Regions from separate parts of the Bradyrhizobium sp. USDA 3240 genome, predicted to be linked through region 4. Evidence: predicted binding sites of a transcription regulator. Region 4 holds the regulator's gene; each other region holds the start of a gene.
The links. Region 4 encodes LexA, which represses DNA repair genes until DNA is damaged. Its sites were predicted from a motif close to TGTTCNNNNTGTGTTCNG; they were not measured.

Region 1: the regulator LexA is predicted to act here: its motif matches at 2,058-2,075, upstream of ACVIGA_RS31610 (PA0069 family radical SAM protein).
Region 2: the regulator LexA is predicted to act here: its motif matches at 2,662-2,679, upstream of ACVIGA_RS34855 (putative DNA modification/repair radical SAM protein).
Region 3: the regulator LexA is predicted to act here: its motif matches at 3,090-3,107, upstream of ACVIGA_RS19255 (helicase-related protein).

The regions. Positions count from the first base shown of each region.
Region 1 is NZ_JBSSGD010000002.1:6,529,299-6,537,241, forward strand. Features, by position in the region: gene moaB (molybdenum cofactor biosynthesis protein B) at 1-200, shown strand, start outside; gene ACVIGA_RS31600 (bifunctional helix-turn-helix transcriptional regulator/GNAT family N-acetyltransferase) at 327-1,253, opposite strand; gene ACVIGA_RS31605 (glycosyl transferase) at 1,363-1,932, opposite strand; gene ACVIGA_RS31610 (PA0069 family radical SAM protein) at 2,097-3,275, shown strand; gene ACVIGA_RS31615 (VOC family protein) at 3,383-3,829, shown strand; gene ACVIGA_RS31620 (ribonuclease HII) at 3,908-4,684, shown strand; gene ACVIGA_RS31625 (glycosyltransferase family 39 protein) at 4,941-6,449, shown strand; gene ACVIGA_RS31630 (uracil-DNA glycosylase) at 6,535-7,344, opposite strand; gene ACVIGA_RS31635 (electron transfer flavoprotein-ubiquinone oxidoreductase) at 7,538-7,943, shown strand, end outside.
Region 2 is NZ_JBSSGD010000002.1:7,260,075-7,268,017, forward strand. Features, by position in the region: gene ACVIGA_RS34850 (UdgX family uracil-DNA binding protein) at 1-1,347, opposite strand, end outside; gene ACVIGA_RS34855 (putative DNA modification/repair radical SAM protein) at 1,347-2,582, opposite strand; gene ACVIGA_RS34860 (ImuA family protein) at 2,751-3,545, shown strand; gene ACVIGA_RS34865 (Y-family DNA polymerase) at 3,436-5,193, shown strand; gene ACVIGA_RS34870 (error-prone DNA polymerase) at 5,261-7,943, shown strand, end outside.
Region 3 is NZ_JBSSGD010000002.1:3,922,226-3,930,168, reverse strand. Features, by position in the region: gene ACVIGA_RS19275 (hypothetical protein) at 539-736, shown strand; partial or broken gene ACVIGA_RS19270 (DUF3223 domain-containing protein) at 1,059-1,121, shown strand; gene rpmB (50S ribosomal protein L28) at 1,269-1,577, opposite strand; gene ACVIGA_RS19260 (DUF3108 domain-containing protein) at 1,931-2,761, shown strand; gene ACVIGA_RS19255 (helicase-related protein) at 3,321-6,854, shown strand; gene ACVIGA_RS19250 (RNA-binding S4 domain-containing protein) at 6,875-7,159, shown strand; gene fdxA (ferredoxin FdxA) at 7,355-7,693, shown strand.
Region 4 is NZ_JBSSGD010000002.1:65,110-73,052, forward strand. Features, by position in the region: gene ACVIGA_RS00660 (HAD family hydrolase) at 1-255, shown strand, start outside; gene ACVIGA_RS00665 (molybdopterin molybdotransferase MoeA) at 279-1,490, shown strand; gene lexA (transcriptional repressor LexA) at 1,735-2,439, shown strand; gene ACVIGA_RS00675 (hypothetical protein) at 2,681-3,109, shown strand; gene ACVIGA_RS00680 (hypothetical protein) at 3,271-3,498, shown strand; gene ACVIGA_RS00685 (ComEC/Rec2 family competence protein) at 3,509-5,794, opposite strand; gene ACVIGA_RS00690 (L-2-amino-thiazoline-4-carboxylic acid hydrolase) at 5,902-6,378, opposite strand; gene ACVIGA_RS00695 (LysR family transcriptional regulator) at 6,519-7,127, shown strand; gene ACVIGA_RS00700 (YybH family protein) at 7,270-7,656, opposite strand; gene ACVIGA_RS00705 (glutamine--tRNA ligase/YqeY domain fusion protein) at 7,692-7,943, opposite strand, start outside.

The sequences.
Region 1 (7,943 bases), 6.5 Mb from region 4:
AGAGCCGGGCGACCGCCGGTGTTGCGGGCGCGACCTTCATCTTCTGCCTGCCCGGTTCGCCCGGCGCCTGCCGCGACGGCTGGGACGGCATTCTGGCCGCGCAGCTCGACTACCGCACGCGGCCCTGCAATTTCGTCGAGATCATGCCGCGGCTGGATGAACATTTGCGCCGCCCGAAGGCGAAGGGCGCGAGCGCGTAGCCACTACCGTCATTCCGGGGCGCGCGAAGCGCGAACCCGGAATCCATTTCGCCGCGGGTTCTGTGGCCGGATGGATTCCGGGCCTGCGCCTGACCGCGCATCCCGGAATGACGGGGATATGGAGTCCTAAAGCTCCAGCTCCCACGTTTCCCCGATCAGGTCGACGCCAAAACTGTGGTGCTTCTCTTCCTTCATCCGCTGGAAGCCGGCGCGGGCATAGATGCCGCGCGCGGCGACCAAAATGCTCTGGGTCCACAGCGTCATCTTCTTGTAGCCCATCTCGCGTGCGGAGCGGATGCATTGCTCGACCAAAGCACGGCCGACGCCGAGCCCACGCGCCTTCTCCTCCACCGCCAGCAGCCGCAGCTTGGCAATCCCGTTGCCGCCGTTGACCAGGAAGACCGAGCCGACCGGCTCGCCGTCGACCTCAGCGATCCAGCAATGCTCACAGGCCGGATCGAACGATCGCAGAAACTGCGCGCAGATCTCGGCCACCAGCGCCTCGTAGCTGATGTCCCAGCCATACTCCTCCGCGTAGGCGCGACCCTGTTGCGAGATCACCCAGCCGATGTCGCCGACGCGGTGGCTGCGCAGCAGGAATCCCACCGGCTTCTCGGCCGGCGGCTCCAGCGACTGCTCGATCGTGCCCATCGCGCGCACCACCGCTGCGCGGCGGCCGCCGTCCATCTGCTTCAAGAGCGCCCCGACCTCGCTGCGCGAGCGGCGGTCGAGATCGGCGGCAGCAGTGCGGCCCTTGGCGGTGAGGGCCACCTCGTTGACGCGCTTGTCGGCCTTTGACGGCTTGCGCGTCACGATCTGGCGGCGCTGCAGCGCTGCCAGCGTGCGGCTGACGAAGCCGGCATCGAGGTCGAGATCGCGCACCAGGTCGGTCGCGGTGCAGTCCGCGCGATGCGCGAGCTCGTAGATGATCCGCGCTTCCTGCAGCGTGAATGTCGAGTGCAAGAGCTTCGGCTCGATGATGCCGAGCTTGCGGGTGTAGAACCGGCTGAAGCCGCGGACCGCGGCAAACCTGGCTCTCGAGCGAGGTGTCATGGGAATTTGATTTCATCAAACATATTATTTGACGGAATCAAATAAATGGCAAGTGCTTTCCGGAGCGTTTTCTTCGCGAGAACCGGTGTCTGCTTCGCTTGAATATGCCCTACGCCACCATGATCCGGCTGCGCAGCATGGTGCGGGAGGAGCGGCCGAGCCGGCGCAGCAGCCGCGCCTCGGAGCGGCGGGCGTCCGGCCGGTAGCCGCCGATCCGCTCGTAATGCTCGCGTGCGATCAGAAGGCCCTGTTCGGCCGAGGGTCCGGTGATCATCCGGGCGACGAATTTGAGGCCGTCGCGCAGACCGGGGTCGGTGTAGGGCGCGCGGGCGTAGCGGAAGACGCCGGCGCGGTCCTTGCCGCTCGCCGCCACCATCTGGATGAACTGGGTGGTCTCCTCGATCCAGCCGGCGTCGAGCACCGCGCCCGGATGCAGGAACATCAGCCAGGGCGAACGCGCCTGCCGCGCGCCTGCCGCAAGCGCCGCGGCGCGGGTGCCCTCGAAACGCAGGAAGTGACAGCCGGCGATGTCGGCAACGCGTTCCATCACATCGCTGTCGGTGCGGTCGACCAGCAGTACCTCGCGGATGACGCCGGCGGCCGCACCCGGCACCAGCGCGGCCAATGTTGCGACCGCGGTGCGCTCAACTCCGTCGGTGGGAATGATCACGCTCAGCATGACTTTGAGGCTTCGCTGGCTCAAACAATGGAGAAACTCCGGCCGTGTTATCACCTTGTCATATTCAAAGCAGCCTTTTCGCCTGCAGATTTTTACGCCATCACGTTGTGGATTTTCTCAGTTCGTGTTCTTGATTTGTTCTCAAACTGTGTTAGCTTCAAAACATGAGCCGAGCATCCTCTCATGCCCTCAAGCACCCGCCGGTAACGGCGCCCTCCGATAACCCGGCGGGTGCACCTTCACCTGTTCCTGCCCCTTTTCCCGAGCTTGCGGTCGCGATCGAGCGCGAGCGGCGGCGCGGCCGCGGCGCGCAGTCCAACGCCAGTGGCCGCTACGAGGCCGAGGCGCGGGTTGCCTTCGACGACGGCTGGCAGAGCCTCGAAGACCTGCCGCCGTTTTCGACCAGCGTGGCGCTCGACACCTCGCGCAAGGTGATCACCCGCAACGATTCGCCCGATATCGGTTTCGACCGCTCGATCAATCCCTATCGCGGCTGTGAGCATGGCTGCGTCTATTGCTTCGCGCGGCCGACCCACGCCTATCTCGGTCTGTCGCCGGGGCTCGACTTCGAATCGAAACTGTTCGCCAAGCCGGACGCGCCCGCGCTGCTCGAGAAGGAGCTGGCGGCGCCCGATTACGAGGCGCGGATGATCGCGATCGGTACCAACACCGATCCCTATCAGCCGATCGAGCGCGAACGGAAGATCATGCGCGGCATCCTCGAGGTCCTCGAGCGCGCTGGCCATCCGGTCGGCATCGTGACCAAGTCGGCACTGGTGACCCGCGACATCGACATCCTGGCGCGGATGGCCAAGCGCAATCTCGCCAAGGTCGCGCTCTCGGTGACGACGCTCGACCCGAAACTCGCCCGCACCATGGAGCCGCGCGCCTCGACCCCGTCGAAACGGCTCGAGGCGATCAAGCGGCTGGCTGATGCCGGCATCCCGACCACGGTGATGGTCGCGCCCGTGATCCCGGCGCTGAACGATTCCGAAATCGAGCGCATCCTCGATGCCGCAGCCCATGCCGGCGCCAGGGAGGCGAGCTACGTGCTGCTGCGGCTGCCGCTCGAGGTCCGCGATCTGTTCCGCGAATGGCTGATGGCGAACTATCCCGATCGCTACCGCCATGTCTTCACGCTGATCCGCGACATGCGCGGCGGCCGCGACTACGATTCACAATGGGGCACACGGATGAAGGGCACCGGCCCGATGGCCTGGATGATCGGTCGCCGCTTCGAGATCGCCTGCGAAAAGCTCGGCCTCAACAAGCGCCGCACCAAGCTGACCACCGATCACTTCGCCAAGCCGAAGCGCAGCGGGGAGCAGCTGAGCTTGTTTTGATACCACAGGCGTCATTGCGAGGAGTGAAGCGACGAAGCAATCCACGCTTCGGTATATGCGGTACGATGGATTGCTTCGCTTCGCTCGCAATGACGGGAAAGGTAAATATGAGTAACGCCCCGACAGCACGCTTCACCGTCCTCACGCTCGGCGTCAGGGACATGCGCGCCAGCATTGCCTTTTATGAGTCCCTCGGCTTCGCCAGGAAGATGCGCGCGACCGGCGAGGAGGTTGCCTTCTTCGACACCGGCGGCAGCGTGCTCGGGCTGTTCCCGTGGCATCTGCTCGCTGACGACGCCGGATTGCCCGACCAGCCGCGGCCTTCAGCATTCCACGGTGTGTCGATCGCCTGGAACTGCAACGATGACGCAGAGGTCGATCGCGTGATGGCGTTCGCGCTGTCGAGAGGCGCCAAACTGCTCAAGCCCGCGCAGCCGACCAGCTATGGCGGCTATTGCGGCTATTTCGGCGATCCCGACGGCCACGCCTGGGAAGTGGTGCGCGCGCCGGGTTTTGAGGTTCTCGAGAGCGGGCGGGTGTCGATCCCGGATTAGAGCCAGCCCGATTGAATAACGGGGAAGGGCGCCGGGTTCCCGGTTGCGCCGCGGGCCTTGCTTGACCACCATCCCCGGATGATTCGGGACAAGTCCAAAAGCGCGGCAAAGAGCGCGTCGAAGAAGGCGACGGCCAAATCCGCCAAGCCGAGCAAGCGCGTGATAGCCGTGACGCGGCCGAGTTTTCGGCGCGAGCGCGCACTGATCAAGCGCGGCATCTGGCCGGTCGCCGGCTGCGACGAGGCCGGGCGCGGGCCGCTCGCCGGTCCGGTGGTCGCCGCCGCGGTGGTGCTCGACCCCAACCGCGTTCCCAAGGGGCTCGATGATTCCAAGCGGCTGACCGCCGAGCGGCGCGAGGAGTTGTTCGAGGAGATCTGCGCCACCGCAGCGTTCTCGGTCGCGGTGGCTTCGCCGGCACGAATCGACCGCGACAATATCCTGCGCGCCTCGCTGTGGGCGCTGGCGCGCGCCGTCCATGCGCTGCCGGAAATGCCGAAGCACGTCTTCGTCGACGGCCGCGACAAGCTCGCCACGCCCTGCGACTGCGACGCGGTGATCGGCGGCGACGGCATCGTGGCTTCGATCGCGGCGGCCTCGATCATCGCCAAGGTGACGCGCGACCGCCTGATGTGCGCGCTGGCGCTGGATTGCCCCGGCTACGGTTTCGAGCAGCACAAGGGCTATGGCGTCCCCGAGCACCTCGAGGCGCTCGACCGGCTCGGCCCCAGCACCCATCACCGCAGCTTCTTCGCCCCCGTCGTCGCCGCGCGGCTGAAGCATTTCCCGGTGCCGGCCGAGCCCGATCTGTTCGCGGTGGACGCCGAAACCGAAGCCGCGGCATCCGCGGCCGCGTAGCGCGCATCGTCTCCAACCCACCCAAAGCTGTCGTCGCCCGGCTTGACCGGGCGATCCAGTATTCCAGAGACAGCCGTGCCTAACTCCACGGCCGCGGCGTACTGGATGCCCCGCTTTCGCGGGGCATGACATCTGTGTTTGACTTTGCACCGTGGACTCATCGGCCCCGGTTGCCTCTCCAGCCGCCGCCCGTTATCAACTCCTCAGGGATCAGATGGCGCCGCTGACGAGGTGGCTGGGGCATTTCGGGCGTTTCATGCAGTTTACCTCCCTGGTTGTCGAACTGATCCGCGCCCGGCCGCGCCTCGTCGTGTGGGTCGTGGTGCTGGTGCAGGCCGCGATCTGGCTGTTGCTGCCGCTGATCTTCTACGGCAGCCCACCCGGCAATCTCGCCACCGTCCTTGCCTTCGGCCGCGAATATCAGGTCGGCACCGACATGGGGCCGCCGCTGTCGTTCTGGCTCGCCGACATCGCCTTCCGCGCCGCCGGCAATCACGTGTTCGGCGTCTATCTGCTGGCGCAGGTCTGCGAGATCGCCACCTTCATCGCCTTCTACCAGCTGGCGCGCGCCATCGTCGGCGGGCCGCAGGGCGTGCTGGCGGTGCTGTTGTCGATGACGGTCGTGGTGTTTTCCTCGCCAAGCGTCGAGTTCGGCCCGCTGATCCTGGCGCGTCCGCTGTGGGCGCTGTTGCTGCTGCATTCCTGGCAATTGATCGGGCAGAACCGGCGCGCCGCCTGGTTCGCCTGGTCGATCGATTGCGGCCTCTTGCTGCTGACGACACCGGCGGCGCTCGGCATGATCCTGCTCGTGGTCGGCTTTGCGGTCGCAACCGAGCGTGGGCGGCGCACGCTGCGCGCGGTCGATCCGCTCTATGCGCTGCTTGTCATCATCGTGCTGGCGCTGCCCTATCTGATCTGGCTGCTCCGCGCCGACGTGCTGGCGCTGCCGGCCTTGCCCGCGCTTTCCGATCTCAAGGCGCGCGCGCTGCGCTGGGGCGTCGTGCTCGGCGGGCTGATCGTGGCGACCGCTGCGATCGTGCTGCTGGCGGTCCTCAATTCGCGCTGGTTCGCCCGCGACCGTGAGGATGCTCCGATCATCTACCGTCCGCCGGTCAGTCCGCTGGCGCAGCACTTCGTCTATTTCTTCGCGTTCGCGCCGGCGATCGTGAGCAGCTTCGTCGCCGGGCTGTTCGATCTGGATCGCGCCTTCGGCGGCGCCGGCGTGGCGCTCCTGATGTCGGGGCTCGCGGTCGTCGTCGCGACCGGCGACCTGATCCATCTCAGGCGGCAGCGGCTGTTGCGCTCGGTGTGGGCCTTCGCTGTCGCTGCGCCCGCCGCGGTCGCAGTGGCGGCGGCGCTGTTCCTGCCCTGGACCAGCACCACCGAGGTGCCGACCTCGCTGCCGGCCGCCGCGATGGGCCGTTTCTTCGACGACAGCTATGAACGCCGCACCAACCAGCGCCTGCGCGCCGTGGCCGGCGATCCAGAACTCGCCAGCCTGATTGCGATGAACGGGCGCCGTCCACATCTCTTGCTCGACGCCGCGCCGCAACGGACGCCGTGGCTGTCGGTCGCAAAATTCAACGAGACCGGTGGCGTCGTGGTCTGGCGCGCGCAGGACACCGCCGGCACGCCGCCGCCCGAGCTCGCGCAGCGCTTCCCAGGCTTGGTGCCGGAAGTGCCGCGCTCGTTCGACCGGCTGGTCAACGGCCGGCAGCCGGTGCTGCGGATCGGCTGGGCGATCGTGCGGCCGAAGGGATCGTAAGGAACACGTCATTCCGGGGTGATGCGAAGCATCGAACCTCAGATGCGCAATTGCTAATGATGGGTTTCGCTGCGCTCTACCGATCCTACGGAGCAAGCACCTTCGCGATCGCGCGCAAATCCTGCCACGACAATCTCTTGTACGACGGCGAGCGCAACAGATAGGCCGGATGGAAGGTGGCGACGGCGCGGATCGTGCGCGTGCCGGTGTCGTAGTCGATCCATTTGCCGCGCGTGCGCATGATGCCCTCGCGCGTGCCGAGCAGCGCCTGCGTCGAGGGATTGCCGAGCGTCACCAGCACGTCGGGATTCACCAGCTCGATATGGCGCTGGATGAAGGGCAGGCACACCTGCGTCTCCTGCGGCGTCGGCGTGCGGTTGCCCGGCGGCCGCCACGGGATGACGTTGGCGATATAGGCCTTGCTGCGATCGAGCCCGATCGCCGCGATCATGCGGTCGAGCAGCTTGCCGGAGCGGCCGACGAACGGCAGTCCCTCGATGTCCTCGTCGCGGCCCGGCGCCTCGCCGACGAACATCACGCGCGCCTGCGGATTGCCGTCGGCGAACACCAGTCGGGTCGCGGTGTGCTTCAGCGCGCAGCCGTCGAATGTCTCCATCAGTCCACGCAGCGCCTCGAGCGTCGGCGCGGTGCGTGCGGCCTCGCGCGCGGAGGCGATCGCAGCGTCCGGCGCGATGGTGATTTCGCTGCGCGGAACGGCCGGCATCGGCGGCGGGCGCAGCGGATTGAGGGCAACTGGACGCGGCGCGGCGGCGGCGGGAACTGGCTCGGGCTCGTCCAGCCGGTTGATCGGCTCGTCGCCAAGCGCGCAATCGACCCCGGCCTCGAGGTAAAAGGCCAGCAATTGCTGCAGTGTAGGGGTGGGCTCGGGCGTCAGGGCCATGATCGGCGCAATCTAGAGCATGGCGGAGAAAAGTGGAGGCTCGATTTCGGAAAAGATTATTCTCTTGAGGTATCCGGGCCGTGCAAAGCCATGGGAGCGCAATTCCATGGTTGTCCTTCCGCCAAAAATCGGAAACAACGACTTTTGAAAAGCTTAGAAGCGTTCTCAATGGGCTGAGATCAAGATCATGAGTGCTGAAGACCTTCCCCCGCGCGAGTCTATGGCATTCGATGTCGTCATCGTCGGCGCCGGCCCGTCGGGCCTGTCGGCCGCGATCCGGCTGAAGCAGCTCAATCCCGAGCTCTCGATCGTCGTGGTGGAGAAGGGCTCCGAGGTCGGCGCGCACATCCTGTCGGGTGCGGTGATCGATCCGGTGTCGCTCGACAAACTGATCCCGGACTGGCGCGACGACGCGGACTGTCCGCTGAAGACTCAGGTCAAGGAAGACCGCTTCTACTGGACGACGTCGCAGGGCTGGTTCCGCATCCCGAACTTCATCATGCCGCCGTTGATGCACAATCATCACAACTACATCGGCTCGCTCGGCAACGTCTGTCGCTGGCTGGCGCCGAAGGCGGAAGCGCTCGGCGTCG
Region 2 (7,943 bases), 7.2 Mb from region 4:
CTCGTCGGGCAGCCGCAACAAGTAGGACGGGTGCACGGTGACGAGCACCTTGGTTCCGTCGTGATCGAGCAGGCGGCCGCGGTTCTTGTTGATCGGGGTGATCTTGCCGAGCACGCTCTGCGCTGCGGTGGCGCCGAGCGCCACCACGAGTTCCGGCCTGATGGCGGCGAGCTCGCGCGCGTACCACTGACGGCAGGCGCGGATCTCCGGCGTGCCCGGCTTCTGGTGCAGCCGGATCTTGCCGCGCGGCACGAATTTGAAGTGCTTCACCGCGTTGGTGATGTAGACCTTGGCGCGCGCGATGCCGGCGTCCTCAAGCGCGCGATCGAGCATCTGCCCGGCCGGTCCGACAAAGGGATGGCCTGCGAGATCTTCCTTGTCGCCGGGCTGCTCGCCGACCAGCATCACTGTCGCGCCTTGCGGTCCTTCGCCGAACACGGTCTGGGTTGCGTCCTTCCATAGCGGGCAGGCGCGGCAACCGGCGGCCTCTTCGCGCAAGGCCGCGATCGCGTCGTGCGCTTGTTTGCGGGCCATCAGTTCACCCTGCCGTTTCTGCGGCTTGTGCGGTTCGGCCGCCTCGTTCCTGATCATGGCGTTGGCGGTGCGCTCCGCGCTCGCGATCAATGGTTTAATCAATGAGGCTTCGGGCAGGTTCCTCCAATATTTCTGCGGCATTTCGGTCTGCATCGCCTTCACCTTCAGCCGTGCCGGATTGAAGATCGCTGTGTAGTAGCTTCGCCAGGTTTCTTCGAGCCGGTCCTCGCTCGGCGCGTCCGAGTTGGCTACGCCCGGCGTGATCGAGATCGCGTGACCGTTCCAGTGCGCGCAGAGGTCGGGCGTGAGGATCGACCAGGGCATGTCGGCAAAGCGCTTGGCAAAGAACGGCGCGGCAAGCTCGACGATGTGATGCTCCGGCTCGAACCAAGCCACGAAATGCGTATTCACGCGGCCAACCTCGCGGAATCGGACGAAGGCGTGCATCTTGTGCTCGTCGCGATGTACCGCGCGCGCCATCGCGCTGACCTCGGCGACGTCGGGATCGGTGGCAGCGTTGAGCAAATCGTGATGGCTGCGCAGGCGCCACAACAGGCGGTAGAGCAGGGCGAAGCGTTCGGGGGCGCGATGCAGGATCGCCGCTTTCGCCAGCTCGACGAATTTGGCCGGCACGTTGAAGGTGCCTTTTCCCGTTTCGGGCAGGTCATTTGTCTCGGCCGCAAATAAGTCCGGCGCGCCGCCGCGTACGGTCCAGGTCACGTCCTGCGGCTTCACCTCGTTCAGCGCCAGCCGCCGTGCGTCGTGTCGCCAGCCATCAAAGTCGGTTTCGCTATCGAGGGTGACGGTGTGCATCAAAACCCAAATCCCAATTGCTTTGCTGGCGGACGAAACCGCTCCACCAATCCGGCGGCGTCGAGCAAACGTGCCGACGGGCGATGGTCACTGAGAACGATGAATGGCAGTGCCTTGTTCCGGGGGATGTGAAGCCGCGCCAGATCGGCAACACGGATCGAGGTGACACGCCGTGTTGCGATGATGCGGTCGACCGCCTTGCGGCCGAAGCCGGGGACGCGCAGCAATTCCTCGCGACTGGCGCTGGCAACGTCGAGCGGAAAGCGCTCGCGGTGGCGCAGCGCCCAGGCGAGCTTTGGGTCGATGTCGAGCGGCAGCATGCCGCCCGCCGTATCATCGACGATTTCGCCGACGCCGAACCCGTAGAACCGCATCAGCCAGTCGGCCTGATAGAGGCGGTGCTCGCGTACGAGCGGCGGGGCGATCAGCGGCAAGGCGCGGCTGGCATCGGGGATCGGGCTGAACGCCGAATAGTAGACGCGCTTGAGCCTGTAGGCGCCGTAGAGATTGGCGCTGGTCTTGAGGATGGTCTGGTCGCTTGCGCTGTCGGCGCCGACGATCATTTGCGTGCTCTGGCCGGCCGGTGCAAAGCGCGGCGGCTTCGCTTTCGTCGCAGGCTTTTCCGCGGCTTCGTCAAGCTTCAGCCGCAACCGTCCCATGGTGCGGCGGATGGCACGCACGTCCTTCTCCGGCGCAAGTTTTGCGAGGCTGGTCTCCTCCGGCATCTCGATGTTGATGGAGAGGCGGTCGGCATATTTGCCGGCCTCCGCGATCAGTGCGTCGTCGGCCTCGGGAATGGTCTTCAGATGAATGTAGCCGCGGAAGCGGTGCTCTTCGCGCAGCTTGCGCGCGACGGACACCACTTGCTCCATGGTATAGTCGGCGCTGCGGATGATGCCGGAGGAGAGGAACAGTCCCTCGATGTAATTGCGTCGGTAGAAGTCGAGCGTCAGCTTCACCACCTCATCGATGGTGAAGCGGGCGCGTGCCACGTTGGAGGAGGCGCGGTTGACGCAATACAGACAGTCGAAATTGCAGGCGTTGGTCAGCAGCACCTTCAGCAGTGAGATACAGCGTCCGTCGGGTGCGTAGGAATGGCAAATGCCCATGCCGGGCGCGGTCGAGCCGAGGCCCTTACCGTCGCTGGAATCGCGCTGCTCGGTGCCCGAGGACGCGCAGGAGGCGTCGTATTTCGCAGCATCCGCCAGGATCTCTAGCTTGCGTTGTACGTCCATCATGAATCCCTTTGATTCTGCTGATGAATCAGAAAAATTTCCAACCCGATTGACTCATCAGGGCCTGTTAGCTTTATATTAGAACATACCATGAACAATTGAGCCAGTCCTTGGTTCTCTGTTCTGGTCAGTGACGGTCTCAAATTTTCAGGTGGAAGGAGCGGCGCAATGAACGGCGCACGCACGGGTACGCTTGCGTCTCTGCGCGGCAGCATCGCGCGCATCGAGGCGCCATCGGAGGCGGCGATGCCGAACCGCATCGCACTCGGACACACGAGCGCAGACGCGATGCTGCGAGGCGGGCTTGCGCCGGCTGCGCTGCACGAGGTGTTCGCGGCCGGCCATCAAGGCGGCGCGGCGACCGGCTTCATCGCCGGGCTCGCCGGACTGATATCAGCGCGCAAGCCGCTGGTCTGGGTGCGGCAGGATTTTTCCGATCGCGAGAACGGCGCGCTGTCGATGCGCGGGCTGGCCGAGCTCGGCCTCGATCCGCGCCTCTTGGTCACCGTGCGTGCCGCCGATGTCGACAGCGGGCTGCGCACCGCGGCCGACGCGCTCGCCTGCGATGCGCTCGGCGCCGTCGTGCTCGAGGTCTGGGGCGATGCGCGCCAGCTCGATCTCGTCGCCAGCCGCAAATTGACCTTGGCCGCGCAAGCCTCCGGCGTCACCGCGCTGCTGCTGCGGATCGCCGCCACCCCGATCCCCTCGACAGCGGAGACGCGCTGGATCGTGCGCGCGGCGCATTCGCCGCCCGGCAATGCCGCAAGCGCCTGGGGCGCGCCGCGCTTCGAGGCCGAACTGGTGCGCAATCGTCATGGCCCGGTCGGGCGATGGATCATGGAATGGAAATGTGATGAGTGCCAATTCAGTGAACCGTCGGCGTATCCTCAGCCTGTGGCTGCCACGCCTGCCCATCGACCGCATCAAGCGCAAGCTCGCGCAGGACATCGCCTCGCAAGCTGAGACACGGGAGGTAGTAGGGCTCTCTCCCCCCTTGTGGGGGAGAGTTGGAGAGGGGGGTAGCCACGAGCACCGCCCGTGGGGCTCACCCCCCTCCCTAACCCTCCCCCACAAGGGGGGAGGGAACCCGTCCGCTCATGCGTCCCTTACGAATGAGGTAAGCAACCTTCTTCCCAGCGTCGTGGTCGCAAAAGACCACAACGCGATCATGCTGCACGCCATCGATGAGGCGGCGGTGCGCGCCGGGCTGTCGATCGGGCTGCCGCTCGCCAATGCCCGGGCGATCTGTCCGGAGCTTACGGTCTACGACGCCGACCCCGCCGCCGATCTGAAGACGCTGAACGACATCGCCGACTGGTGCGACCGCTTCACGCCGCTGGTCGCGCTCGATCCGCCTTACGGGCTGTTCCTCGACATCACCGGCTGCGCGCATCTGTTCGGCGGCGAGCGCGCGCTGCTGCAGATCGTCATCAATGCGCTGAGCCGGCGCGGCTTTGCCGTCAGTGCGGCGATTGCCGGCACCTCGATCGCCGCGCGCACGCTGACGCGCACCGCCTCGGGGCAGGTCATCGCCGATGGCGCGGAGGCGGAGGCGGTCGGCCCGCTGCCGGTGTCGGCGCTCGGCGCCGATCCTGCCGTGACCACCGGTCTGCGCCGCGCCGGCCTGAAGACCATCGGCGATGTCGCCTCGCGCGCGCCGCATGAGATCTCGGCGCGGTTCGGCGCCGATTTCACCACTCTGCTCGGCCACGCGCTCGGGCGGGGCGATGCCCCGATCAGCCCGCGCAAGCCGCTGCCCGATTACATCGTCGAGAAGCGTTTCCCCGAGCCCATCGCGACCGACACCGTGATCGCTCTGACGCTCTCAAGCCTCGCCAAGACGCTGGTTGCGGCGATGGAGAAGCAGGGCAAGGGCGCGCGGCAGCTGGAAGCGAGCTTCTTCCGCACCGATGGCGCTGTGCGCGCGATCATGGTCGAAACCGGGCGTCCGGTGACGCGGCCGGAGATGATCGACCGCCTGTTCCGCGAGCGGCTCGATGCGCTCAACGATCCCCTTGATCCCGGCTTCGGCTTCGATCTCATCCGCCTCGCCGCCGGGCGTACCGAGATCGTGGTGCAGCAGCAGCGCGATCTCGATACCACAGTGCACGACAATGACGAGATCTCGGCGCTGATCGACCGCGTCGCCGCCCGCATCGGGGGCAAACGTGTCGTCGTGCATCTGCCGCTCGAGAGCCATATCCCCGAACGATCAGCGCTCGCGCTGCCGGCGCAGCATCATCTGGCCGCGGCGAGCGCGGCCGCCTGGCCGGAGCGCGTCGCCGGCGAGCCGCCGCTGCGACCCTTGCGGCTGTTCGAGCGGCCCGAGCCGATCAAGGTGCCGTTCGCGAGTGTGCCCGACGGTCCGCCGCACCAGTTCACCTGGCGGCGCGCCTTGCATGCGGTGGTGCGGGTCGAGGGCCCCGAGCGCATCGCGATGGAATGGTGGAAGCAGGACGGCGCGGCGCTGACGCGCGATTACTTCCGCGTCGAGGACGCCGAGGGCCAGCGCTTCTGGATCTTTCGCGACGGCCTCTACGAAAGCGAGCTGCGGAACGAGGAATGCAAGCCGGTTCCGGCCAACTGGTATGTGCACGGGCTGTTCGCATGAAACAGAGCGTTTTCAAGCGAAGTGGAGGCCGGTTCGCGTGAAGAAAACGCGTCAAAACGAGAATCTGATGCCCGATTATGCCGAGATCGGCATCACCAGCAATTTCTCCTTCCTGCGCGGCGGCTCCGATCCGCGCGCCTATGTGCATCAGGCGAGCGAACTGAAGATCCCCGTGATCGGGCTTGCCGATCACAACACGCTGGCCGGCGTGGTGCGCGCCTGGAAGGAGCTCGACAGCGACAAGGTCGCCCATCCGCCAAAACTTCTGATCGGCGCCCGCATCGTCTTCATCGACGGCACGCCCGACATCCTGGTCTATCCGCGCGACCGCGCCGCCTACGGCCGGCTGTGCCAATTGCTCACCCGCGGCAAGCGCGGCGGCGGCATCGAGCGCATCGAGAAGGGCGACTGCCGGCTCACTCTGTCCGACCTCGTCGACTTCGCCGAGGGCCAGCTGCTGGTGCTGGCGCTGCCGCATCGGTTCGAGGCGGTCGATGCGCTCGACGTGCTCGCGCAACTGAAAGTGAGCGCCGCCGACGGCGTCTGGCTCGCCGCAAGCCTGCTCTATCGCGGCGACGACAAGCGCCGTCTCGCGCGGTTGCATGGCCTCGCCGCGGATGCGGGCGTGCCGCTGCTCGCCACCAACGAGGTGCTCTATCACCATCCCGCGCGCCGTCCGCTGCAGGACGTGCTGACCTGTATCCGCGAAAAGACCACGATTGAGGCTGTCGGCCGCAGGCTCGAGGCCAATGCCGAGCGGCATCTCAAGCCGGCGCATGAGATGATCAGGCTGTTTCGCGATCTGCCGGACGCGATCGCGGAGACCATGCGCTTTGCGGAGCGCATCTCGTTCTCGCTCGACCAGCTCAAATACCAGTATCCCGACGAGCCGGTGCCGCCGGGCAAGACCGCGCAGCAGCATCTGGAGGATTTGACCTGGGCCGGCGTCGACAAATATTTCGGCGGCGAGATCGACGGAAAACTTCGCGCCACCCTGAACAAGGAGCTCGCGCTGATCGCCGAGCTGAAATACGCGCATTACTTCCTCACCGTGCATGACATCGTGCACTATGCGCGCAGCCAGAACATCCTGTGCCAGGGGCGGGGCTCGGCCGCGAATTCGGCGGTCTGTTACGTGCTCGGCGTTACGTCGGTCGATCCGACCAAGGTCGATCTGCTGTTCGAGCGCTTCATCTCCAAGGAGCGGCTGGAGCCGCCCGACATCGACGTCGATTTCGAGCATTCGCGGCGCGAGGAGGTGATGCAATATGTCTATCGCCGCTACGGCCGCCACCGCGCCGCGATCATCGCCACCATCATCCATTATCGCCCGCGCAGCGCGATCCGCGACGTCGGCAAGGCGCTCGGGTTGACCGAGGACGTCACCGCGGCGCTCGCCGACACCGTGTGGGGCAGCTGGGGCAAGGGCCTCAACGACATGCAGGTACGGCAGGCCGGGCTCGACCCGAAGAACGCGATGATCAACCTCGCGGTCGAGCTCGCCACCGAGCTGATCGAGTTTCCGCGCCATCTCTCGCAGCATGTCGGCGGCTATGTGCTGACCCAGGACCGGCTCGACACCTATGTGCCGATCGGCAACGCCGCGATGGACGACCGCACCTTCATCGAATGGGACAAGGACGATGTCGACGCGCTTCATATGATGAAGGTCGACGTGCTGGCGCTGGGCATGCTGACCTGCATCCGCAAATGTTTTGACCTGATCGATGATCACAAGGGCAAGCGCTGGGAGCTCGCCTCGGTCCCGCAGGACGAAAAGGAAGTCTACGACATGCTGTGCCGTGGCGAGTCGCTCGGCGTGTTCCAGGTCGAGAGCCGCGCCCAGATGAACATGCTGCCGCGGCTGAAGCCACGCACCTTCTACGATCTCGTCATCGAGGTTGCGATCGTGCGTCCCGGCCCGATCCAGGGCGACATGGTGCACCCTTATCTGAGGCGGCGGAACAAACAGGAGAAGGAAAGCTATCCGTCGCCGTCGCCCGAGCACGGCCCGCCGGATGAACTCCACAACGTGCTGCACAAGACGCTTGGCGTGCCGCTGTTCCAGGAACAGGCGATGCGGATCGCGATCGAGGCGGCAAAGTTCACCTCGGAAGAAGCGAACGGCCTGCGCCGTTCGATGGCGACCTTCCGCAACGTCGGCACCATCGGCAGCTATGAAGAGAAGCTGGTCGGCAACATGGTGGCGCGCGGCTACGATCCGGATTTCGCCCGCAGCTGCTTCGACCAGATCAAGGGTTTTGGCAGTTATGGCTTCCCGGAAAGCCATGCCGCGAGCTTTGCCCAACTCGTCTACATCTCCTCATGGCTGAAGCACCATCATCCCGATGCGTTCTGTTGTGGCCTGCTCAACTCGCAGCCGATGGGCTTCTATGCCCCGGCGCAGATCGTCAGCGACGCCCGCAACAACGGCGTCACGGTGCGCGAAGTCGATGTTTCCTTCAGCTTTGCGCAGAACACGCTGGAGGAGAAGGTCGGCGATCATTGCGCGGTGCGGCTCGGCTTCCGCCAGATCGACGGCTTTCACTGGCTGGATGAGGACGAGGAGCGGTTGAAAGCTCTCCAGTCGTCATTCTCCGATGCACAATTGCACATCGTGGGCGCGCCTGTGCTCCCTCTCCCGCTTGCGGGGGAGGGTTGGGGTGGGGGTCTCTCCACGAGTCCCACTGAGGAGGGAGCCCCCACCCGGATCGCATCTTCCGATGCGATCCGGCCTCCCCCGCAAGCGG
Region 3 (7,943 bases), 3.9 Mb from region 4:
CCGCACATGCACGTCGTGGTCGGATCGATTCACCTATCAGACAGCGGGAGAGAGCGTGCGCGCGTCATCTCGCGGCGCGATCGGCCCGAGCCTTGCGGCAGCTTGACCCTCGCTGATGGAGCAGGGAACGCTAGATGCCAGCACGCACCCGTGGGTCCCGAGCAACAATTGGGGTGTCGGGAAAGAGGAATATTTTCTCTGCAAGGACTGGTCAGGCTGTGTCGCGTGGAAATTGTTGGTGAGATTCGCTTTCTGGCGCGTCGCGCGGCACGCTGGAACAAGCGCTGCGGCTCCGACTTGATGCAGCGGGCTGGTTACCGGCCTGCACGGCCCTGCAATTTCCTGCCCCCAAAGCCAGGGCCGTGCACTCCGGGGCGGGCAAATCCCTTCAGTCGATTTCCTTCGCTGTGTTCACTAGTGCACCGTCCGGCCACGCCCCGCAGGCGTACTGTGGGTGATCACCGCGCGCATATCCGGCACTGCCGGTGACCGAGAACGCCAATTGCGCTCCCGCCTTCGGATGGAATGGAGCAGCGTGATGCAGAACAGCCTTCCCAACCCGCGCCTATCCCCGGAGCAACGCCAAGCGGATGAATCGATCCGCCTCCGCGGCGAAGCCCGCGTCATGCCTCCCGGCGTCGCACGCGACCGCCTGATCCGCATGGCCCGTCAGGCCGAGACCGCCTCACACATCAACGCGTGGGTGATGTCGCCGGGGTTGCGGTCGCCGAAGTGAGACGGGCGTTGGCGCGATCCGTGCTGTCCTCGCGACGTGTCATGATCGGGAGCGCGTGATCCGGCAGGCGACCGGCCGCTCGATGCAGATTTAGGATTGCGGGACGACCGCGTGCATTTGCGCGGCGCCGCCGGCCGAGGTCGTGCGGCAGCTTGATCCCCGCTCGTGATGCAGAGCGCGCAGGGAGCGCCGGCGAGGCCGGACATGCTTGGCGCCGCCCGCGCAACAACTTTCATGTTTTGCAAAGTGGACGCCAGCCGCAAGGGCGTTTCAATGCTCAAGCGCTATCGCCAAGGGGATCGGGTAAGATCACTTTGAGGTCTTGTCGGCCGATTATCACACCCAGTGCTTTTGGGTGGTTCGGACTGACGAGACTGTCGATCGATTTTCATTACAGAGCGTGCATCGGTCCTTACAGCAAGGACTAGAGCTTTTCTCGCCGCTGTACCCGGTGCATGCCAAAACAAAAACGGCCGGGTCATCCGACCCGGCCGTTCAAAACTCTCTCCGCGAATTCCGCGTTCGGTTGAGCTCAGCTCGCCTTCTTCACGAACACCGGCTTGCCGACCTTCTTCTCGATCGCGCGCTTGAGATCGAGAGCACGGGGCGAGAGCACCTCGGCCTTGGCCTTGATCAGGTAGGCGTCGAGGCCGCCATTGTGGTCGACGCTCTTCAGCGCGTTGGTCGAGACGCGCAGGCGCACGTTGCGGCCGAGCGCATCCGAGATGAAGGTCACGTTGGCCAGGTTCGGCAGGAAGCGCCGCTTGGTCTTGATGTTCGAGTGGCTCACCTTGTGGCCCGTCTGGGGGCCCTTGGCCGTCAGTTCGCAGCGCCGGGACATCTTACAAAATCCTTATTGCATCCCCGCTTCCGGCGGCACGTGCGATCACGCGGCCCGCGCGGGGGTTTTGAATTCGCGTCCATTTTCCAGGAACCGCGGGTGTATAGGGGGAGAATACCCAAGCGTCAAGATTATATCGCCGCATAACCGTACCGGGAAATGGCGGTTCATAAGCGCTACCAGCCACTTAACGACGGATATGGCAACCATATAAAGGGCGTATTCGGCTGCAAGTCTTGGTTCCATAACAGATGCGCGTGTTGTCCGGCCGAATTGAAGGACCAAATGGACAACGAACAGAGCGCCGATAGCAGGACCGTCAGGTAGGTTAAGTGACGACCGCCATTGCCCTTTTGCCCCCGCTCGGCCGGCTCATCGGCCTGTGCGCCGGTGCGCTCTTGCTGTTTTGCGCCGAGCGCGCCAGCGCGCAGGGGCGGCTCGACGCCCAGTATGAGGCGACGCTGGGCGGTATCCCGGTCGGCAAGGGCAGCTGGACCATTGAAATCGGCGACGACAGCTTCTCGGCCTCGGCCCAAGGCGGCACCGCGGGCCTCTTGAAGGCGTTCTCCGGCGGCAGCGGTGGGGGCGCCTCGCAGGGCCGCGTCGTCAACGGCGCGCTGGTTGCCGCCTCCTACACCGCGACCACCACCACATCGAAGAAGTCGGAGACGATCCGGATGGTGCTGGCCAATGGCGGCATCAAGGAATCCTCCATCGAGCCGGAGCCGCCGGTCGATGCCGACCGTCTGCCGGTCTCGGACGCGCAGAAGAAGAACGTGTTCGATCCGATGACCGGCTCGTTCCTGCGCGCGCCCGGCAATGCCGAATTGATGAGCCCGGATGTCTGCCGCACCGGCGCCGGCGTGTTCGACGGCCGCATGCGCTACGACCTCAAGCTGGATTTCAAGCGCGTCGAGATCGTGAAAGCCGAGCGCGGCTATCACGGCCCCGCGCTGGTCTGCGCGCTCTATTTCGTGCCGATCTCGGGCTACATCCCGGATCGCCCGGTCATCAAATATCTCGCCGCCCAGCGCAACATCGAGATCGCCTTCGTGCCGATCGCGGGCACCCGCCTGTTGGTGCCGTTCCGCATGACGATCCCGACCCCGCTCGGCCAGGCCATGCTGGAAGCCACCTCCTTCGTCACCACAGCCGCGCCGCCGCGCGTGGCGAAGACGCAGTAGGGCGGCAACGCACCTCGTCATTGCCGGGCTTGACCCGGCAATCCATCCGTTTCGAGAGAGGTCGTTCTTGGTTGATGGATGCCCGGGTCAAGCCCGGGCATGACGGGTTGGGACCCTGCGGAATGCAACAAACGTCACCGGAATCCAGTTGACTCTTGCCGGCTTCTGATTCGACTCGTCCGCCTCTGGAATTTAAGGAATTCAGTCCGCATATCCTGTGCTTGTGGAGCCCTCTCAAACTTGATCTAGTGCCGCCGCCGTCAGCCTGCCCGAGATGTTGCGGTGAACGTTTCAGGTCTGGAATGGAGTCACCGATTCGGCCGCGATTCGTTCTAGACTCGTTCTGAAGCTTAAGGGCGGCGCAGAAAGCGTCGCATTGTGAGACAGATTCGCCTCAGATGATGCCCATGATCGATCAGTTTCCGGATTTCCGCGTCATTGCGAGGAGCGCAGCGACGAAGCAATCCATCGTGCCGACGCGCACGCGAAATGGATTGCTTCGCTTCGCTCGCAATGACGGCTGACAGCCGCCGGACAATAAAAGAAACACCTGCAAAATATGGCTTTCTCAACTTCGTTCGGAAATGACCGCGTGCCCGGCGCAGGCGTCACTGCGGTGCTGGGCCCGACCAACACCGGCAAGACGCATCTCGCCATCGAGCGCATGCTGGCGCATTCGTCGGGCCTGATCGGGCTGCCGCTGCGGCTGCTCGCGCGCGAGGTCTACAACAAGGTCGCGGCCCGCGGCGGCGTCGACAATGTCGCGCTGATCACCGGCGAAGAGAAGATCAAGCCGAAGGCGCCGCGCTTCTGGGTCTCGACTGTCGAGGCGATGCCGCGCGATCTCGATGTGTCCTTTCTCGCCGTCGACGAGATCCAGATCGCCGCCGATCTCGAGCGCGGCCACGTCTTCACCGATCGCATGCTCAACCGCCGCGGCCGCGACGAGACGCTGCTGCTGGGTGCAGCCACAATGCGCCCGATCATCGAGCGGCTCTTGCCCGGCGCCTCGATCGTGACGCGGCCGAGGCTGTCGCAGCTCGAATTCGCCGGCGATCGCAAGATCACGCGGCAGCCGCGTAGAACAGCAATCGTCGCGTTCTCCGCGGATGAGGTCTACGCGATCGCCGAACTGATCCGCCGCCAGCATGGCGGCGCGGCCGTGGTGTTGGGCTCGCTCTCGCCCCGCACGCGCAATGCGCAGGTCGAGATGTTCCAGAATGGCGACGTCGATTATCTCGTCGCCACCGACGCGGTCGGCATGGGGCTCAATCTCGACGTCGATCACGTCGCCTTCGCCTCCGACCGTAAATATGACGGCTATCAGTTCCGCCGGCTGACGCCGGCCGAATTCGCGCAGATCGCGGGCCGCGCCGGCCGCGCCACGCGCAACGGCACCTTCGGCACGACGGGTCGCTGCGCGCCGTTCGAGCCGGAGCTCGTCAATGCGCTGCAGAACCACACCTTCGACAGCGTCAAGATGCTGCAATGGCGCAACGCCAAGTTGGACTTCTCCTCGCTCGGCGCCTTGCAGGTGTCGCTGGCGCTGTCGCCCAATCATGAGGCACTGACGCGGGCCCCGGTGGCCGAGGACCTGCGGGTGCTCGAACATGTCGCACGCGACGCCGAGGTGCGCGAATTCGCGCATGGGGCTAAAGCGGTGGAGCGGCTGTGGGAGGCGTGCCAGGTTCCGGACTACCGAAAGCTGGCGCCGGCCGCCCATGCCGAACTCGTGACCACGCTGTATGGCTTCCTGATGCAAAAGGGTCGTATCCCTGACGCATGGTTTGCCGCCCAGGTCGACCAGGCCAACCGGACCGACGGCGATATCGACACGCTATCGGGCCGGATCGCGCAAATCCGGACCTGGACCTTCGTTGCCAACCGGCCCGACTGGCTCTACGACCCGGACCACTGGCAGGGGATCACGCGCGATCTCGAAAATAAATTATCCGATGCGCTGCATGAACGGCTCACGGAGCGTTTCGTTGACAGGCGGACCAGTGTATTGATGCGCCGCCTGCGGGAGAACTCAGTTTTGAATACGGAAATTGGCAAGACCGGTGAAGTGATCGTGGAAGGCCACGTGATCGGCCGGCTCGATGGTTTCACCTTCGCACCTGATGCGGCCGAGGCCGGCAGCGACGCCAAGGCGCTGCAAGCCGCAGCCCAGCAGGTGCTGGCGCGCGAGATCGATACGCGTGCCGAGAAACTGGGCGCCGCCCCCGACGAGCAGTTCGTGCTGACCTCCGACGGCACCATCCGCTGGACCGGCGATGCGGTCGCCAAGCTTGTGGCCGCCGACGACGCGCTGCATCCGCGGCTGCGCATCATTTCCGACGAGCGGCTGACCGGCGCCTCGCGCGAAGCCGTGCAGACCCGGCTCGATCTCTGGCTCAAGACGCATATCGAAAAGCTGCTCGGGCCGCTGTTCGAACTGTCCAAGGCAGAGGATATCCAGGGCATCGCCCGCGGCATCGCCTTCCAGCTCGTCGAAGCGCTCGGCGTGCTCGAGCGCAGCAAGATCGCGGCCGAGATGAAGGATCTCGACCAACCCTCGCGCGCCGCGCTGCGCAAATACGGCGTGCGCTTCGGTGCCTATCACATCTACTTCCCGCAGCTGCTGAAGCCCGCGGCACGCTCGCTGGCCTCGCTGCTATGGGCCGAGAAGCAGAGCAATGTCGACATGGGCGCGCTGTCGAATGTGCAGCATCTCGCCTCCAGCGGCCGCACCTCGTTCCCGGTCGACAAGGCCCTGCCGCGCGACGGCTATCGCGTGCTCGGCTATCGCCAGTGCGGCGAGCGCGCGGTGCGCGTCGATATTCTCGAACGGCTCGCCGATCTGATCCGTCCGGCGCTGGCCTGGCGCGAGACCTCGCCGGGCGAGAAGCCCGCCGGTGCGTTCGATGGCCGCGGCTTTGTCGTCACCCAGGCGATGACCTCGCTGACCGGCTCCGCCGGTGAGGACTTTGCCTCGATCCTGCGCGCGCTCGGCTACCGGATGGACCGCCGTCCGCCGCTGCCGCCGAAGGCTGTCGAGGTTGCGCCCGCTGAGGCCACCGAGACGGTCGCCGCCGAGACGCCGCCGGTCGAGGCGACGTCTGATGCCGCCTCGGATGCGCCGGTCGATGCCGCCGCCGAGGTGGTGGCCGATGCGCCGGAGGCCGCCGCTGCGCCCGAGGCCGAAGCCGCCGTCGAGCAGCCGGTATCTGGCGATCCCGCGCCGTCGGCTGCGCTGCTGCCCGACGTCGGGTTTGCCGAGGTGGTCGCCAGCGAGGCGACGCCGGTTGTCATCGAGGCCCAGCCCGAGCCCGTGGCAGAGGTTGCCGCAGAGCCTGCCGCTGTCGCCGGAGAACCCGCGCCTGAAGCGCCCGCTGCCGAAGTTGCAGCCGAGCCCGCGCCTGCCGTCGAGGCCGCTGCGGAGACGCCGCCTGAGGCTGCTGAGGCACCGTCAGAGCCCGCCGCGGAAGCGCCCGTGGAGGCCGCGAGCGCTGACGCAGCGCCCGCGGAGGCCGCGCTTGCTGCCGCGGAGACGCCGGCCGAGCCGCAAATGGTCGAAGTCTGGCGTCCCGGCGGCCGCTCCGACGAGCGCCGTCCGCATCATCGCGGCCACGACCGCAATCGCGGCCGCCATCAGAACAAGCCCGCCGAGGGCGCACAGGCCACGGAAGGCGGTGGCGACGGCGAGAAGCGCGAGCATCATCGCCGGCCGCGCCGCCACCAGGATTTCCGCGTGCCGCGTCCAGCCGCGCCCGCTGACGGCGCTGCGCCGGTCGCTGCCGCGCCGGCCGACGGCGCGCCGCGCGAGGACAGGGGCCAGCGCCGCGAGCGTTTTGAGGGCAAGGGGCGCGATCGCGACAATGAGCGTCGCCGCGACAACAAGTTCGGTGGTGGTGGTGATCGCAAGGGCGGTGATCGTGACCGCGGCGGCCGCGATTTCGGCAAGGGCGGCCGCGACAAGCGCGAGGGCGGCCCGTCGCATCGGCCCTACGCGTCGAGCGCGCCGCGCGAGCGCGACCGTCCGATCGATCCGAACTCGCCATTCGCCAAGCTCGCTGCCCTGAAAGAGCAGCTCGCCGGCCGGAAGGAATAATCCAACCCTTGGTCTGACGCTTGGACAGACAGCGGCTCGACAAATGGCTGTGGCACGCGCGGGTGGTGAAGGCCCGCACCAGCGCGGCTGAACTCGTCGCATCAGGTCATGTCCGCATCAACGGCACGCGCGAGAAATCGCCGGGCCATGCGGTGAAGGCGGGCGACGTCGTCACCATAGCGCTCGACAACAGCGTCCGCGTGCTGAAGGTGACGGGCTTTGCCGAGCGGCGCGGCGATGCCAGTGCGGCACGCGTGCTGTATGAGGATTTGCAGGCCGGCAATTTGCAGGCCGGCAAGGAGTAGTTATCTAGCGCTTGCTATCTCAATTGAGCATGGTCCGGAAAAGTGGGGTCCGGTTTTCCGATCAGGATCATGCTCCCGATAAAATTGGTGGCAGGGGCGTGAGAATACTGGCGTTTTTCAGAGGCGGCTTCCCTTGCGGCCCCGGTATTCCTGCGCTACGCAACCCCAGAAAAATCGATCGTTCCGGAGTTTTGGATGACCTACGTCGTCACTGAAGCCTGCATCAAGTGCAAATATACCGACTGCGTCGAGGTCTGCCCCGTCGATTGCTTCTACGAGGGCGAGAACATGCTGGTCATCCATCCTGACGAATGCATCGATTGCGGCGTGTGCGAGCCGGAATGCCCGGCTGACGCCATCAAGCCGGACACCGAGCCGGGGCTGGAGAAGTGGCTCGAGGTGAACACCGAGTATGCCAAGAGCTGGCCGAACATCACCCAGAAGAAGGACTCGCCTGAGGACGCCAAGGAGTGGGAAGGCAAGGAAGGCAAGTTCGAGAAATATTTTTCTCCGAATCCGGGCAGCGGCGACTGATTCGCTGACGTTTCCCTACAGCCGTCGGGACTACCCCGATAAGGGCGGGCCTGGACTGCGGCGGCCCACCGTTCGGCCGCCGATTTAACCCTAATGATGGACATATGACCTGAGGATGCCCTGTTATGCCCGGAATCGGGCGTAAACCATTGATTTTTGCGGAAAATGTGCTATATCTGCACCATTACAGGCCAAGAACCCCTTGCCATGCGTACCTTGTGGCTTCGAGGTTCCCGCAAACATCGAACAG
Region 4 (7,943 bases):
CATTTCTCAGCCGTCCATACCGAGTTGCTCGGCCATTTCCGAACGGTCTTCCTGTCCTCGACGATCGGCCACCGGAAACCCGACGCCGAGGCCTACGATCATGTGGTAAAAGCCATCGGCGTGCCGGCGTCGCGGATCCTGTTCTTCGACGATCTGGCCGCCAATATCGACGGCGCGCGGGCGCGCGGCCTTCATGCCATCCACGTGACATCGACGGATGACGTGGCAAGGGCTCTGACCGCACTTGGTATGTGATTAGGAATTGAGGAGCTCTGAGCGTGGCCCTGATGCCGGTTGCCGATGCCCTGTCCGCCGTCCTCGCCGGCGCCGACCCGCTGCCGGAGGAGATGGTCGCGCTCGATGCCGCCTACCATCGCACCCTGGCGCGCGACCTCGCCGCGCGCCGCACCCAGCCGCCGCAGCCGATGTCGGCGATGGACGGCTATGCCGTGCGCGCGGCCGACGCCGGTGATCTGAAGGCCCGGCTCAAGGTGATCGGCGAAGTCGCCGCCGGCCGGCCGTTCGAGCGCACGGTTGGCCCAGGCGAAGCGGTCCGAATTTTTACCGGCGGCGTGATCCCCCATGGCGCCGACGCCGTCATCATCCAGGAAGACACCGCCGTCGACGGCGACCAGATCACGATCACAGAGCTGGCTGCCGCCGGGCGGCACATCCGCCCGGCCGGCGTCGACTTCCGTGAAGGCGACGTGCTGCTCGCCGCCGGCAGCCGCCTCTCCGACCGCGCGCTGTCGCTGGCGGCCGCCATGAACTATCCGGAGCTGGCGGTGCACCGCCGCCCGAAGGTCGCGGTGCTGGCGACCGGCGACGAGCTGGTGATGCCGGGCTCGGAGCCCGGTCCCGGCCAGATCGTCTATTCCAACGGCTATGCGCTGCGGGCGCTGGCGCGCGCCGAAGGCGCCGAGACCGTCGATCTCGGGGTTGCCGCCGACACGGTGGAAGCCACCACCGCCGGCATCCGCCGGGCACGCGAGACCGGCGCCGACATCCTGATCACGACCGGCGGCGCCTCGGTCGGCGACCACGACCTGGTCAAGCAGTCGCTGGAGGCCGAGGGCGTCGAGATGGCGTTCTGGCGGATCGCGATGCGGCCCGGCAAGCCGATGATGCATGGCCGGCTAGGGGCGATGCGGGTGATCGGGCTGCCCGGCAATCCGGTGTCCTCCTATGTCTGCGCCTTCCTGTTTCTGGTGCCGTTGATTCGGGCGCTGAGCGGCCAAAAGACTGTCCATCATGTCCGCGCCAGCGCATTGCTCGGCCGCGACCTCGCCGCCAACGACCAGCGCGAGGACTATCTGCGCGCACGTCTCGAGGCGCGCGACGACGGCACGCTGGTCGCAACGCCTGTGATGCAGCAGGACTCGTCCCTGCTCGGGAATCTCGCTGCGGCACGGGCACTTCTCGTGCGTCCGCCGTTTGCGCCTGCCGCCGGCAAAGGCAGCGAATGCGAGATCCTGACACTGCCCGAGTGACGGCGCAGACGGCATCGCTTGAGCGCTTGCCCGTTACGTTCACCGGAAATTAAGTGGTTGCGGAACACATATCGAACATATAGTGTCCGTTCATGATTTGTTTCGAGTACTGGTGTCTACAAACGGGAGACCATCCAGGAAGCGCTTGTACCGAGCACCGCGCTCCTGAGGTCAGGCCCCGCCTGCAGGCCCACCTGAAGAGTCTCGGAATCGAACGACGCTACCAACCGGGGGAATACTCGAGATGCTCACGCGCAAACAGTACGAACTACTGCGTTTCATCAATGAACGTCTGAAGGAGGCCGGCGTACCGCCCTCCTTCGACGAGATGAAGGATGCGCTCGATCTGCGCTCGAAGTCCGGAATCCACCGCCTGATCACTGCGCTGGAGGAGCGCGGCTTCATTCGCCGCCTGCCCAACCGCGCCCGCGCCATCGAGGTCATCAAGCTGCCCGAGCTCTCGGCCGGCAGCGGCAACGGCCGCCGCGGCTTTACCCCGAGCGTCATCGAAGGCACCCTCGGCAAGCGCAGCAGCTCGCCACCGATCGCCGAGGACGACGGCAACCGTCCGGTCGCGGTCCCGGTGATGGGCCGGATCGCCGCCGGTACGCCGATCGAGGCGCTGCAGACCCGCAGCCACACCATCAGCGTGCCGCCCGACATGCTCGGCGCCGGTGAGCACTATGCGCTGGAAGTGCGCGGCGACTCGATGGTCGATGCCGGCATCCTCGACGGCGACATGGCGCTGATCCAGCGCAACGACGTCGCCAACACCGGCGACATCGTGGTGGCGCTGATCGACGAGGAGGAAGCCACCCTGAAGCGCTTCCGCCGCCGCGGCGCGTCGATCGCGCTGGAGCCGGCCAATACCGCCTATGAAGTGCGCATCCTGCCGCCGAACCGGGTCCGCATCCAGGGCAAGCTGATCGGCCTCTATCGCAAATACTGATGGCGGCAGGGAACGAGCAACACATCGGATCGTTCCTTGAAAGATAGCGTAACGTGCGGCCTGCCCGATGCGCTCCGATACCTCTCACGCAGCGTCGCGTGTTTGTGATTGGGGCGTTCGGCGGCCAGTCGTACAATCGCCCAGAAACGAGGAGACACTCGTTCGCTATCGTCCACTCTGGTAGAGGCCCCATGCCTCAAGGAGAGGCACGGGTCGCTACCTCGAATAGAGGAGCCATCCGATGTGTGACTATAGTCTGCACGCCGTGGCGTCGCGCCCCGCCATTGTTGGAGAGACGCTGATCACCACGACTTTCCGCGGCACGTCGACCCGCGGCTTTGCTTCGGAGAACGATCCGACTGTCGCGGTCTGCATGCTGCCGGGCACCGAGCTCGCTTTCGCCGAGAACGTTCGCTACGACAGCCGCTGGATCTGGACCAAGACGATGAATTTCCGCGTCGGCGTGTTCAACGAGGTCGAGCCCGACGTTCCCGATCGCCATCATGACGCGGTCGAATTCCCCGACGGCAGCCATGTGCTGGTGACCCAGCTGGTCGAGGGACAACGCGTCAGCGTGCTGCAATTGCCGGCGCTGCATCCGCCCGTCGAGCAGAAGCCGAAGGTTGTGGAGCGGCGGCCCTCCGCATTTGCGTCGCTGTTTTTGGGTTGAACGCATCGTCGCCGCGGAATGAGTAATCCGGCGGCGAAGGACCTAACCGATTTCGAGCGACCCCGGACGCCGGGCTCCGGGGCGCAGCAGGAGAATTGCGTCGGCGCGCGCCTTGGCGCATCATTGGGCACGGAGGACGTGCACTCACGGAAACCTGCTCAGTGGTCGACAAGGTCACATGGCAAAAGGCTGGACGCGTCACGGAGCCGGGCCGCTACATGTTCCGGTTCGGCTGGCTGACGGTGACGGCTGACGACCTGAAGGTCTGGGAGCAATTTCCGGAGGCTTCCTTCACCCTCGTCAAGAAGCCCGACGCCGGCCCCGACTCCGACGAGTTCCACCTCGGCCTGTTCGAGCTGCCGACCGGCCCCCCACCCGACAACTGCTAATCCTGGGCGGCTAGTCTTCGCCCTGCAAATCGGTCTCGGCCGGCGTCGCATCGACGGCGGGCCGCGGCGCGCTGGCGGGTGTGCGCAGCGTGGTCTCGCTCTCGCCATCGCCGGGAACCGCCGGTGACCATGGCCGGTCGATCCCGCCGGGCTTGACCGCGTCGATGGCGTAGCCGTCCCTGATGCGCCGCAGCACCAGCGCGCCGTGGCGCCGCAACCGCTCGGCATCGATCACCGAGGCCGCGCAATCCTTCGGCGCCGGTCGCGCGCTCACGATCAGCGCCGCACGCTCGCAGTCGTCGGCCAGCGCCTCGGGCCGACTCGCCAGCGCGACGAAGGCGCCGCCGGGACCCTGCGTCACGCAGCCGCTCGGATCGCAGGAGACGCCCTCGCCGAGCGAGGCGTCCGTGGCGGTCCGCGCATCGGCGTCCGCCGCCAGCCACTCCTTGACCAGGAAGGCGTCCTTCGCGCTGTGCATCAGATGCAGCCGGCCGTCGCCGCCCCGCACGGCGACGTTGCGGCCGTCGGCGGAGACCAGAACGTCCGGCTGCGGCACCCGCACCGCCCAGACCGAGGCCACCACCAGCAGCACCGCACCCGACCAGCGCAGCGGCGAGCGCAACAGCCCGAGCAGGATCAGGCCGGCGCTTGCAACGATCATCGGCCCGACCCCGAACGCCGCCATCCGGCCGACCGCGCCCGGCAGCGCCGCGACCCATTGCGTCACCAGGATCATCCAGTCGATGCCGAACCCCATGATCGCCCAGAACACGCCGTCGAAGCCGAACGGCATGGCGAGCAGCCCGAGCAGCCCGGCCGGCATCACGACCGCCGACACCACCGGCATCGCCGCGAGGTTCGCCAGCAGCCCGTAGGGCGTCACGCGATGGAAATGGAACGCGGCGTAAGGCGTCGTCGCGAGCCCTGCGACCAGCGAGGCCAGCATCAGCATCGTGAGCTCACGCCCGCCCCACAGCGCAACCCGCGCGGTCGCGGAATGGTCCGGCGACGCCAGCAGGTTCGGCAGCCCGATCTGCACCAGCGCCACCAGCCCGAGGGTCGCCGCAAACGACATCTGGAAGCTCGGATGCACCAGCGCCTCCGGCGCGATCGCGAGCACGATCAGCGCCGCCACCGCCAGCGTGCGAAAGGTGATCGCGCGGCGGTCGACGATCACGGCGATCAGCACCACGGCGGTCATGAAGAACGATCGCTGGGTGGCGACCTCCGCCCCCGACAGCAGGAGGTAGAACGCCGCCGCGACCAGCGCGGCCGCGGCCGCCCATTTCTTGATCGGGTGTCCGGCCGTCAGCGCCGGAAACAGCGCGAGCAGCGCGCGGATCGTGAAGAACACGACGCCCGCGACCACGGCCATGTGGTAGCCGGAGATCGACAGCACATGGCCGAGCCCCGAGATGAACATCGCGTCGTTGACCGGCGTCGTGATCGCATCGCGCCGGCCGGTGAGCAGTGCCGTTGCGATCGCGCGCTGGTCGCCGTCCAGCATGGTGCGGATCCGCGCGTCGATGGCGTCGCGCAGCCACTGCATGAAGGCAGCATAACGCAGCGCGAGGCCGCCGCTCGCCGGCGGCTCCCTGGTCTTCACCGCGCCCATCACGAAACCGGATGCGCCGATGCCCTGGAAATAGAGGTCGCGGCCGAAATCATAGGAGCCCGGACGCTGCGGCCCGAGCGGCGGCATCAGCCGCGCCTTCAATTCGACGAAGCTGCCGACCTCGGGCGCGGTGCCCTTCTTGACCGAGAGCCTGACGCGCTCGAGTTTTGGAACCTCGCGCTGGCTTTCCATCGACACGACGCGCAGCACGAAGCGGTCCGTCTTCTCTCTGACGTCGCGCGTTTCGACAAAGCCGGTCAGCGCCACGGAATATATCGGCCGCGCCAACACGCCATGGGCGATCCGCGCGGTCTTCCATGTCGCCGTCGCAAATCCCGCCGCGACCGCAGCCAGCATCACGACGGCGGGAAACACCCGGCGCCGCCGCAGCAGCAACGCGAGCAGGCAGAGCGCGATCGCGACTGACGCCGCGACCGAGAGCAGCGGCTCGTGCTCGGCCGCAAAATAGAACGCAATGCCGGTGCCGAACGCCACCGGCACCCACGGCAACAGCCGCCCGGCCCCCGTCTCCGCACGCACCCATTGCCGCAATGCCTCGACGAGAGGACGCCAGATGCTGGCGCGCACCGGAATATAGCCGCCGGCCGGCGCAGCCGTGCGCGGCGGCCACGTCCCCGCGTAGCCACGTCTGCCGCCCGGCGTCGTGCCCTGCTCCGCCATACCGCTTGCGATCCCTGCCGGGCCACGAAGCTAGCGGAAGCTCCCGCCGGCCGCCTAGCGGAACGCAACCGGAACACGAAGGTATCCGGCAGCACGAGCTGCGGCTGCTACGGGGTTCGGCGGAAGCGGAAATCGCAACACGAAGCCCCCTCCATCAAGGTCTGGGAACGGGAGAGCTGCAGGCCGTCGTCGAAGCCTGCGAGCATGGCATGGTCGCGCTTGCAGTGAACCTCGTAGCCGATGTCGGCGAGGCCGAGATCCTTGTAGAACTCGGCATAGCCGCAGCGCTTCACATTGAAGGCAAACTGCTCCTCCGACTGGTCGAGGATCTGGACCTCCATGGCGCCGCCGCCCGCCCACAATTCATCGACGATCCGCCTCAACGACCCGATGCCCTGTCCGTAGGTGGAGGCCCATGTTGCGCCGTCCTCGGCCGCGAGCCGGCGTATCGTGGCATCGACGAGCTCCCGCGTGGCGTCGTCGCCGAGCTTGTCGCGCAGCGTCTGGATGAAGGGGATCAGAACGCGGCCCTCGATCTTGCGCCGCTGCAAATGACTGATGGCCACGTCGTGAGTGTCGGGCATGGATGCTCTCCCTGGCAAAAACCGGTCGGGCTATTTCTGCGGGAGCGGACCGGCGGGATCAAACCAATCCTTCTCGGCCGTTGACTTAGAAAATCTATCCCTGAAAACTGCGGCTCGACAGAACCTGAGAAGTGCCGACCATGAGCTACCGTCTCCCTCCCCTGAACGGACTGCGCGCCTTCGAGACGTCCGCGCGGCATTTGAGCTTCAAGCGCGCGGCCGACGAATTGTGCGTGACGCCCGGCGCGGTCAGCCAGCAGGTCAAGGCGCTGGAGACCGCGTTGGGGATCGCGCTGTTCCGGCGGTTGCCGCGCGGATTGCTGCTGACGACCGCCGGCGAAGAGTACCTGCCGTCGATCAGCCGCGCCTTCCGCGAGATATCGCATGCGACGCATCGCACGGCGCCCGCGCTTCGCGGCAGGCGGCTTCGGCTCGGCGTTGCACCGGTCATCCTGTCAAGGAAGTGCCCTGCGATCCAAAGCTTGACGCGGCAGGATCAACGGCAATTGCGCGTCAATCTCTCCCCGACCGGCGATCTCGGCGAACTGATCGACGGCAGGCTCGATGCCTTGGTGCGACCCACCACGCGCTCGCATCCGGGACTGCATCTGGAGCAGATTGAACTTCGCTCGCCGAAGGGCGTGACCGTGCCGGCCACCCTGCTCACGCTGCCGGGATTGGCCGGCTGCCTGGAGCACCGGGCGCTCGTCAAAATCCTGCAAGAGCAGAACATGTCCGCCGAGACGTGATGCGGGCCCCGGCTTGCGGGGGCGGGCCTGCATGATTTCGGAATAATAGAAGAATACCGTTGATTTGCCCGACGTGTCAAGTTGCCATGTCGAACGCCGGCGGCTACTTTGCATGGGGTTGTTTTCGATATTTTGGCGGGCGCTAGATCAATGGCGTCTGCGACGAGACGTGATGGCAGGCGATCTTCCAGTCGCCGTCCTCCCTCGTGATCACCCAGGTGATCTTGACGGTAAGCGAAGGCGCATCGCCGTCGAGGAAGAACGACGCGATAGCAGCCATATTGACGAGATCGGCATTCACGCGCTCGGCCCTGACTTCGCTGAACTGAACGCGCGGTGCGTGCCAGCGCGGCAGGCCGTTGAAGTAGGCCTTCACACCGTCGCGGCCGCGATAGAGCGTCGGGTTCGAGCCGAAGAAGAACGCGTGCCGCGAGTAGAGCGCGGCCAGCGTATCCGCATCGAGCTTGCCCAAACCTGCGGACCATCTGGCGATGATGGCGGAGGCGATATCGTCGGCTTCATCAGGCATCGATCGCCTCCGTCCGTTGTCCGCGCAGGATTGCGCTAACCTTTGCCGCCGACTTCCTTGGCGAAGGTATCGCGCAGGCCGATGGTGCGGTTGAACACCAGCCGGTCCGGCGTCGAATCCGCATCGCGCACGAAATAGCCCTGCCGCTCGAACTGCATCGCCTCTAGCGAATTGCTCTCGGCGATCGCAGGCTCGACCCGCGCATCGCTGAGCACCTCCAGCGACTGCGGATTGAGGTCGGCAGCGAAATTGGCGGCGTTCGGGCTCGGATTGGCGAACAGCTGATT